Regions from separate parts of the Paenibacillus sp. GCM10023252 genome, predicted to be linked through region 1. Evidence: riboswitches for the same ligand, from Rfam matches in the RefSeq annotation. Region 1 holds a riboswitch; the other holds the start of a gene.
What was found. Region 1 has a riboswitch for cyclic di-AMP ahead of ACFO9Q_RS10290 (ubiquitin-like domain-containing protein). Riboswitches for the same ligand answer to the same signal wherever they lie in the genome.
Positions count from the first base shown of each region.

Region 2: another riboswitch for cyclic di-AMP. It lies ahead of ACFO9Q_RS19185 (C40 family peptidase); the one in region 1 lies ahead of ACFO9Q_RS10290 (ubiquitin-like domain-containing protein).

Region 1 covers NZ_JBHSHW010000018.1:9,276-14,468, forward strand. The annotation lists gene ACFO9Q_RS10280 (HD domain-containing protein) at 1-1,233, shown strand, start outside; gene ACFO9Q_RS10285 (TatD family hydrolase) at 1,314-2,090, shown strand; cyclic di-AMP (ydaO/yuaA leader) riboswitch at 2,272-2,490, shown strand; gene ACFO9Q_RS10290 (ubiquitin-like domain-containing protein) at 2,730-3,869, shown strand; gene rnmV (ribonuclease M5) at 4,007-4,555, shown strand; gene rsmA (16S rRNA (adenine(1518)-N(6)/adenine(1519)-N(6))-dimethyltransferase RsmA) at 4,552-5,193, shown strand, end outside.
Region 2 covers NZ_JBHSHW010000032.1:22,754-27,946, reverse strand. The annotation lists gene ACFO9Q_RS19195 (M1 family metallopeptidase) at 1-239, shown strand, start outside; gene ACFO9Q_RS19190 (hypothetical protein) at 274-1,095, shown strand; cyclic di-AMP (ydaO/yuaA leader) riboswitch at 2,015-2,177, shown strand; gene ACFO9Q_RS19185 (C40 family peptidase) at 2,181-2,645, shown strand; gene ACFO9Q_RS19180 (FAD-binding domain-containing protein) at 2,828-4,189, shown strand; gene ACFO9Q_RS19175 (hypothetical protein) at 4,316-4,540, opposite strand; gene ACFO9Q_RS19170 (MFS transporter) at 4,727-5,193, opposite strand, start outside.

The sequences.
Region 1 (5,193 bases):
GATCTGACGATCTGGAATCTGATCAATACAAAAGAGTTCCAGAGATTAAGAAGAATCAGGCAGCTAGGAACCTCATACCTAACCTTCCATGGCGCTGAGCACAGCCGATTCTCTCACTCCCTGGGAGTCTATGAGATTACCCGTAAAATCATCTCTCAATTCGAGCGAAGCGGCTATCCGGATTGGCCTCGCGAAGAGAGGCTCGTCTCGCTGTGCGCAGCCCTTCTCCATGACGTTGGACATGGACCCTTCTCGCATTCCATAGAAGAGATATTCGACACTCAGCACGAGGAGTGGACCTGCCGTATTATATTAGAAGAAACAGATATCAATCGGGTGCTTCGAGAGGTATCTGAGGACTTCCCAGACCGCGTGGCTGCGGTCATTCGGAAGACTTATCCGAAGCCGATCGTCATCAGCCTCGTATCGAGCCAGATGGATGCGGACCGCATGGATTATCTGCTCAGAGACGCCTACTATACGGGGGTTAACTATGGAACCTTCGATCTGGAACGAATTCTAAGGGTACTTCGCCCTTATCAAGGCCAGATCGTTGTGAAGGAGTCGGGGATGCATGCGGTGGAGGATTATCTCATGTCCCGATATCAGATGTATTGGCAGGTATACTTCCATCCGGTGACAAGGAGCTCTGAGATTATACTCAGGCAGATCTTCCGCCGAGCGAAGGAGTTAACCGAACAGGGCTATACCTTCGGATGGATGGCGAGACCGATTGACAGCCTGATTCGGCAGACCCTATCCGCACAAGATTATTACCGTCTCGACGAGGCGCTCATTCAGACAGCCTTCATGGAATGGTCAGAGGAAAGAGACCCTCTATTATCGGACTTATGCTGCCGATTCTTAGACAGACGGTTGTACAAGTATATAACCATTGAAGAGCCGGATGAAACCTTGTTGGCTGAGATTGCAAGGCAATGGCTGCGTATCGGCCTTGATCCAGACTATCATATGGAGATTGACTTCCCATTTGACCTGCCTTACGATGTCTATCGACCAGACTCGAATAAAGAAGATAAAAAAGAAAAAGCCCCGATTTTGCTGCTGGACGGACAAGATCGAACCGCTGAAATCTCAGCAAAATCTGACATTATCCGCTCCATAACCGGCTTGCATCAAGGCCGTTATCACCTCTATTATCCAGAGGAGCCGCTTCAGGCAGCCAAGGACAAGCTGGATGGACGAATACGGGCTCTTTTTGGAATCGGGTAGAAGGTTTGCTACTATAAGAACAGATAAGCTGATCTCAATCAGCTTCCCATCATGGCTTCATAAGCAGGAGGAATGCCCGCATGACTTATTCATTCATGGACACCCATACGCACCTCGATTCGGAGAAATTCGACGGCGAACGTGAGGAGATCATCGCTCGAGCAACAGAAGCTGGCATCAGCCATCTCATCAATATAGGATTCAATCGAGATACCATACCGACCACATTGGAGCTGGCTGAGCAGTATGACTTCATCTACGCGGCAGTTGGCTGGCATCCAGTAGACAGTATAGACATGAAGCCTGAGGATCTGGAGTGGATTGAACAATTGTGTGCCCACCCTAAGGTTGTGGCGATTGGGGAGATTGGCCTGGATTACCACTGGGATACCTCCCCGAAGGATGTTCAGCAGCGCGTATTCAGAGAACAGATTCGATTGGCCCGCAAGGTGAAGAAGCCAATCGTCATTCATAACCGAGATGCGCATGAGGATGTCGTTCGCATTCTTCGGGAGGAGCATGCGGAGGAGGTCGGGGGAGTCATGCACTGCTTCTCAGGCAGCTGGGAGACCGCGAAGCAATGCCTCGATATGAACTTCTATATTTCGTTCGGCGGACCCCTTACTTTTCAGAATGCAAGAGTTCCCAAGGAAGTGCTCGGGAAGGTTCCGCTTGACCGAATATTAATCGAGACGGACAGCCCATATATGGCTCCTCATCCAAAAAGAGGCAAGAGGAACGAGTCCTCCTATGTGGTTCTCGTCGCAGAGGCTGCAGCTGAAATATTAGGAAAATCTCTGGAAGAGATAGCAAAAATAACAACCGAAAACGGAAAAAATTGTTTTGGTATTGTGTGAAAGCCCTTCAGATCAAGAGGAATTGAGACCTTTCCGGCGATAAAACTAATTTTTGCCCATAAAATCAGCGTTTTATTGCATGGATTTCCTAAAATTTCGTGAATATCGGATTTTATCGCATCTTTACAACCTAGGGCTAGGGAAGGTATGATTCATTTCAGGACATCAGTAATGTATTGTATTTCCAGTCACGCTTAATCTCCGAATTGGAGAGCGGGGGAACCAAGTGTACATAATCCGAGCAAGGGAATGAACCCTTCTCAGCACGTGAACACATGAATTCTTCTTGGGGTGAATTCTGATTCTACTGTCTATGACCGGACGGACATGTGGAACAGATAGGGCAGCTCTCTCGCCCGAACCCGACAGCTAACCTCGTAAGCGTCTATAGAGAGCGATCAACTCGTGCATCCATTTCCATGAATCTCGTGTGTCAACCCGAGAAGCCACGAAACAGATCCTCTGTCGAAGGCTTCTTTTATTTTTGAATAACTCGTAAAGCGTCGACATAGGGTTATTCATGGAGGTATGGGCAGGGTTATGTACCTGGAAAGCGTGCTTGCACGCTAATAAACCAATAGTCGCGTCATGTATCATGCGTAACACACGGCGGCGAGGCTATGAAGGAGGACCGATGAAGTGGGCATTACTCAAGTGAAGGAGACCCATGGGAAACGATCATCCAGCATGTCCAACGCATTGCGATGGAAGCATGAGAATTTGCGTTTGGTTCTACTAAGTGCCATTATCTCAATCGCTATGACTTTCATGTTTTTGGTGTTGTTGTACGGATCGGCTGATAAGAGCGTATCCGTAGTAGTGAATGGACAAGAGACCGTTGTGAAGACTAAGCAATGGGTCCTGCAACGCCTACTGGATGAACAAGCTATCACGATAGGACCGCATGACAAGGTATCTCTCCCGCTGAATGCAACAGTGAAGGATGGAGACCGAGTCGAAGTAACCCATGCGGTAGCTGTCTTAGTGAAGGCTGACGGCAAGACATCGACGGTGTACACGACAGAGAAGACAGTGCAGGCAGCGATCGAGGAATCCAATATTCCTGTTCGTAGTCAAGATAAGATAAGCCCATCCCTCAGCACAGCCATTGAGCCGAATATGACGGTCTCGGTTGTACGAGTGGATACCCGTGTGTCTGAGACACAGCGGAAAGTTCCATTCACTGTCGTGAAGAAACAAGATTCTACTCTTGCCCATGGCAAAGAGAAGCTGGTTCAAACCGGCAAAGAAGGAACCGTCGTTGAACAAGTTGAGAAAGTATACGAGGATGGAGTTCTCGTGTCGGAGAGATTAGTGAACAAGGTCGTATCCGCAGCCGCTGTCAATCAGGTCGTTGCTATTGGTACGAAGAAGGAGCAGCCTAAGATTCAGGTGCTCTCTGCAAGTTCAACCTCCATGACCAAGGGCGGACGTACTTTCAAGGCGAAGAAGATTATTAAGAACGTAACACTGACCGCTTATTCGGCCGGTGTAGCAAGTACAGGCAAGGATGTGAATCATCCGGGCTATGGCATTACTGCTTCAGGTGCAAGAGTTCAGGAAGGCCGTACCATTGCGGTTGACCCTAAGGTCATTCCGCTTGGCTGGTGGGTGTATATCGAAGGAATAGGCTTCCGCCGCGCTGAGGATACTGGCGGTGCCGTCAAGGGCAACAAGATTGACGTGTACTTCGATAGTACCAAGTATGCCAATAAGTTCGGCAGGAAGAAGGGCTTCACGGTCTATGTCCTAGGTCCGAATAAGCCAAGTGCAAGCTAGAGCGGGGATAGGCTTCGAGAAGAAGAGAAGTCAATTCTGCTTGTGAATTATTCATACGTATTTGTCAGCCAAATATGCCATGATAAGGAGAGGCAACGCCTCTTCTTTTTGCATGTTACAAGGAAGGAATGGTCTTGGTGATTAAGGAGATCATTGTCGTCGAAGGCAAGGATGACACCACAGCGATTAAGCGAGCCGTAGAGGCCGATACGATAGAGACGAATGGCTCGGCTATCGGTGAAGATGTGCTTCGCCGAATCGAGCTGGCCCAGCAGCGCAGGGGCATTATTATATTCACAGATCCGGATCATGCCGGTGAGCGTATCCGTAAGATTGTCGCGAGGCGGGTGCCGGGCTGCAAGCATGCGTTCCTTCCGCAAGAGCAGGCGTTGTACAAGGGAGATATCGGCGTGGAGAATGCTTCACCTGAAGCCATTAGGCAAGCTCTGCTGGATGTTCGAACGGAAGCGCCGGAAGGTTCAGGGGATATTACGTGGGAGCATCTCATGGATGCAGGTCTCATCGTACACCCACAGGCCGCTGACCGCAGGCTGCGGATGGGTAAGCTGCTCGGAATCGGATATGCTAATGGCAAGCAGTTCTATAAGCGCTGTACAAGCTTCCGCATCTCCAAGGAAGAGTTCGCGGAAGCGCTGCGTGAGATGGAACAGGGGGAGAGAGCATGAAGGCAGCTGAAGTAGGTACACCGAAGCGAACGAAGGAGATCATAGCGAAGTACGGATTCTCCTTCAAGAAGAGTCTGGGGCAGAACTTCCTGATTGACCAGAATATATTGCATAACATTGTAGCGGCAGCCGAGCTCGACAAGTCCAAGGGCGCGCTGGAGATTGGGCCGGGTATCGGAGCACTCACCCAGCAGCTTGCGGAGGAAGCGGGTACGGTGACTGCGGTGGAGATTGACCAGCGACTTATCCCGATACTTAGAGATGTACTGGCCGAACAGCCACATGTTGAGGTTATCCACGGCGACGTGCTGAAGCTCGACTTGAAGCAGCTGTTCCAAGAGCAGTTCTCTAAGGTAGAGCGAGTCAGTGTCGTCGCGAATCTGCCCTACTATGTGACTACGCCGATCCTGATGAAGCTGCTTGAAGAGCGTCTTCCCTTGGAGAATATCGTAGTCATGATTCAGAAGGAAGTGGCGCAGCGCATGGCAGCGAAGCCAGGCGGGAAGGAGTACGGCAGCCTTAGCGTCGCCGTTCAATACTACTGTGAGCCGAAGCTCGTCTGCATCGTCCCTCACACCGTATTCATTCCACAGCCGAATGTAGATTCAGCCGTCATCAAGCTAACACTGCGGGACACA
Region 2 (5,193 bases), on a different contig from region 1:
TCGCGGACGGTAATGCGTTAACACAGCAGTGGGATGGCTCCCAGGCCCATATGCAGTTCAAGCTTATTCAGAACACCCCGCTCCTGTGGGCGGCGCTCGATCCTCAGCATACGAATGTGCTGGACAACAAGCAGATCAACAACTTCATGAAGGCCGAGATTGAGGGCAAGCAGCGGACGAGATGGAGTGTTGGCGCGGCCAAAATGCTCGAGATCATCGTAGGCGCAATTGGGTGGTAAGTATAGCGCAGGTTAGTGGAAGGAGGACGTAATAATGCTGATGACTCATATGCGCAGAGGGTGGCAGCTGGCTGTACGGCACTTTGCCATTATTATCTTCTTATTCTTGTACCAATTAATGTGGGGATTCTTCCTCTACCGCTTCGTGGATGATGTCGTAGCACCGCTGCTCAGGCGATTCCCCGACAGCTACCCTTCGAATACGGCGGTCTCTCAGTTCTTAATGGAATCGCAGTTCCAGCTCATGCGAACCGAGCTGCTGCAGCCATACGCTTGGACTCTCGGCTGCATTCTACTCGCCCGTATGCTGCTCACTCCAATCTTCAACGCAGGACTGTTCTATTCGCTGCACCATGCCGAGGAGGGCAAGGGCACGCAGTTCATGCTCGGCATTCGGCGCTGCTGGAAGCCGGTAGGCCTGCTGTATTGGACAGGAGCGCTGCTGACGCTCGCCCCTGCTTGGTGGCTGCTGCCCGCTGCACTGCGGGCGCTGCTTCAGAGCGGCTCGTCTGCGGAGCTGCTGCAGACGACGCTTCCCTACGCAGCCGGCTGGCTGGCATGGGCCGTGCTCATACACATGCTCTTCCTCGCCATGCAGCTGGGCGCAGCGTCCGGCGAGGGAGGCATACTCGGCTCGCTGTGGACCGCGCTTCGCCACTTCCTGCCCTATGCGGGCATCTCACTGCTCATGTGGGCAATCGGCGCCGGCCTCTCCGCCTTCGTCACCAGCTTATCGCTAGTGTGGGCGGGCTTGCTCGCGCTGGTGCTGCACCAGGGATTCCACCTGGTGCGCACGCTCGTCAAGGTGTGGACGGTCGCCGCGCAGCTCGACTGCTTGCAGTCCCGACGGGGGTAGCAGCGAAGTGTTACGGTGCTGCGTCTGAGATACAGTTCTACGACAATACAGAATGTGAAGGAATCGGTTACTACCTAGGTCTCTCCTTATTGGAGAGATCTTTTTTTCTATAGATTAAGATTGTGCTGCATTATCGAATAAGGGTAGGTGTATCAGAATGGGGCAAATTCACTCCTATCCGCTAACCAGCATGGGCAGAGGCACAAAAATGGGAGCAATTACATCCCTATCAGCTAACCAGCAAGGGAAGCCACATAAGATTAGGAGAACATCCCCTGGTACATCGATGCAATAGATGGCATTGGCTAATTTTCACATGATCAAGGCAAGGTTATTACACGCTTATGTTTCTTTTGCTCCTTTTCTACACTATCCCCTTCGTTCAGGGTTCGTTCTCTCTCCTTTTCTACACTATCCCCTTCGTTCAGGAATAACTAATTGCACATATTTTTGGATTTCAAGACACTCAGAATCTATGCAAACCTTAAAAAACAGCCTTCACTGCACCGATTTACCACTCTCCTGACGGAAGGGGATAGTGTAGCAAAGAACGCAGAACTTACCCCTCTCCTGACGGAAGGGGATAGTGCAGCAAAGGACGCGGAACCCATCTCTTCAATGGCTTCCTTTCATCTGGCCCCATCTAAATATCAATAAAAAGACCCAGAAGCCCACCGGCCTCTAGGTCTTTTCTCTCTTTCATTTCTCTCATTTTTCTCCCGATTGTCGAATCTTGGAATGATAGATTAACTCCCATACGATTCCCCAACATGCCTTATCCAGCCTGCCTTCTCAGCGTTTTCCCCTACATATTAACAATGCAAGCGCTTCCTACACCCCTCATTCCTAACATGAGAATTATTAGAATTTCCCAACATTTGCAGGAGAACTGTGAAAAAGATCGAATATTTAGCCCAGCAAAAAAATACTGCCGAATTCCGATTGATGGAAACGGGGGAACCACACTGGGTGAATTGATTTTGGGCAGCACCATCCTCCTTAGGGACTAGATGCCGGATAAATCATAGGGATCCTTCAACCGAACCCCACAGCTAACCTCGTAGGCATTGGAAGGAGCTTCACCATTGAAGAAAGTTACAGCACTGCTTATCGGACTCGCGATGCTGCTCGCCTTCCAAGCTGGGAGCGCATTTGCAGATTCCAAGATGGACGGCATTATCAAGGATGTTCTTGGTACGCCGTACAAGTACGGAGGCACGACCACGAAGGGCTTTGATTGCTCGGGCTTCACTTCTTATGTTTTCGACAAGATGGGAATTGACCTTCCTCGCTCGTCGAAGTCACAAGCTGGAGTTGGCAAGAAAATCGCTAAGAGCGATCTGATTGCAGGCGACCTCGTATTCTTCGAAACAGGCGGCAACGGAATCTCACATGTAGGCATTTATGTTGGGGACGGAAAATTTGCACATTCATCATCCAGCAAGGGTGTGACGATCAGCAAATTAAGCGAATCCTACTACACAAATAACTATGTTACTGCTCGCCGAGTCATGAATACCGCTACATTCGAGAAGTACGCTGACGAGTAGGCCATCTAACGAAGTAATGGTAGTCCTCATATTTTTTACAATAAAGCCGCTGCGGTTTGTCTGCCAGGACAAGCTGTATGCGGCTTTGTTGCGCTTGGATACGTTATGGTAGAGTATACGAGAGAGTAGTAGAGTTGTTTCAACAATGTTGCTAGCAAAAAAATAGAGGGGTGTCGAGGTGTATGTACTTATTTACCCACCGCAAGGATCTGCGAATCACAGATCTTAGAGCGTTCGACTATATTATTCGCAACCATAAGGACCCTGGCCTACATCTGCTTATCCTCGATCCGGCACTTACTACTAAGGAACGGCTCACCGCTCACAGCGGCCGATCCTTCCTAACCCATGCAGCTCAGCTCATCGCCCAGTATGCCGATGCCGGCCAGACGCTTCATCTCTTATATGGGCAACCTGCCGACATTACAGCAGCACTCCTTGGTGCATATCCAGCCATCGACGAGGTAATCGTCCATGCAGACTACACGCCATACGCCAGACAGCGCGATGAGCAGCTCCAGCAAGCCACCCGCCACGCCGGGCGCAAGTGGCTGCCCCTCGCCGATGCTCCGCTGGCGGATCTCGAAGAGTTCCACACCTTCGCTCGGCGCTCCGAGCCTTACAAGGTGTTCACGCCCTTCCACCGCATGTGGAGCACCTACATGCAGCAGCACTACGCGCCAGCGGGCCGCACCACGGTCCGAGACCTGCACACGGTCGGCAGCCTCGACAGCGGCGTAGCCGCGCGCTTCGCGCTGCCGCCGGCCATTGCGGCAGCGCTCGCCGAAGGCGCCGAGCGCGCGGCAGCGGGCGCGGCGCCCGAGGCGCAGGGCGAGCTCAGCCGCTTCGTGCGCGAGCGGCTGTCCGCCTATGGGGAGCGGCGGGATGATTACGCCGCCGCAGGCACGAGCGGGCTCGCCCGCTTCTTGAACGCCGGCGCGATCTCCGCTCGCGAGGCGTATGAGTCCGCGCAGGGAAGCTATGGCGCGGACACCTGGATCCGCCAGCTCGCATGGCGGGACTTCTATCTGTACCAGGCGATGTTCCACGAGAACTTCTTCCGGTACGAGCATCTTGTCGACCAGTCTCCGCTGTCGGATCGGCACTTCGAAGCGTGGGCGACCGCCCAGACCGGCGTTCCTATCATTGATGCCGCTATGACCCAGCTGCTGCAGACGGGCGAGCTGCCCAATCGGCTGCGCATGGTGACCGCCATGTTCCTGACGAAGAATCTGCTCTGTCCCTTCACGCTAGGCGAGCAGCACTTCCGCCTTCACTTAAGCGACTACGACAACACGCTCAATCGCGGAGGCTGGCTGTGGAGCTCGTCCCTAGGCTACGACGCTGCGCCTTACTTCCGTATTATGAATCCAGTGACGCAGTCGCAGACGCATAACCCGAGCGGGGACTATATCAGACGTTGGCTGCCGGAGCTCGCCCATCAGTCTGACCGGGATATTCATCTGCCAGAGCCCCATGCCATAGTCGATGTGAAGGCATCGCGGGCAAGGGCCATCGAAGTGTACAAGACTATACTTGCCTAGACACTGTCATGCCCGGCCTCCTGGCCTTCTGGGCTCCTGAGCTCCTGGGTTGCTGGGCTGCTGCTGCGTCTTCCGTATCTTTTTTTTGAACCAAGGGTGCCTATCACCTTCGCCTCCCGAATCTGCTTACTTCAGTATCATCTTATACGGCACGAAGGCTAGCACCAGCGCCACGACTGCGAACGCGAGCATCTGCTCCCAGGATAGAACTGCCAGATACGTATTATAGCCCGTATGTTGCACGGAATAGACCGACCACCACTCCTCTCCGGTGGAGTAGAATAACGAAGAGCAGAACCATAGCAGGAACAAGAGCAAGGCTGATGATAGGTAGATCGATTTATTACGCATAACTGGCAAGCCTCCCATACGTGAATGACGTTGTCATGATCTGTTGTCTTCATCTACACTATAAGACGGCTCATCCGCTGTGAAAGTTACTGCCAATATAAGGATGTTGCACCCACTAATACTTGCATCATTTTAAAAAAAAAAGCATGCCGGCACTCCTGCCCGCATGCTTCTTCTATTTGCCAGCTAGCTATGGCCGGCCAATTGCCGGCCCTGCTTCCTGCCTAATGCCAGCAGGACGAGCAGAATAACGAGCATGCCTGTGACCGTGAAGGCCATCATCCACAACGTCGTACCTGCCTGATAACGGTCCATCGCCCACCCTGTGGCGCGCGGGAGAAGCGCCCCTCCCAGACCTCCGAAGGCGACAAGCAAGCTTGTCGTTCGCTCCGTCATTCCCGGAATGAGAGCATTCGCATATACTAGACCAATCCCGAAGATGCCAGAGAAGCAGAGGCCGCTCAGCCCGACGAAGACGAGCATCCAGCTCACATCCTTCATGGAAGCCATGAGCAGGAATACAACCGCAGCGCTGGCCGTTGCTCCCAGCAGATAGGTGCCGTATCCGACCTTATCCGCCAGCCGCCCCGCGAAGATACGTCCTGCCACAACCATGCCCCAGAATAAGCTGAGTACCGTTGCCGCACTCGCAT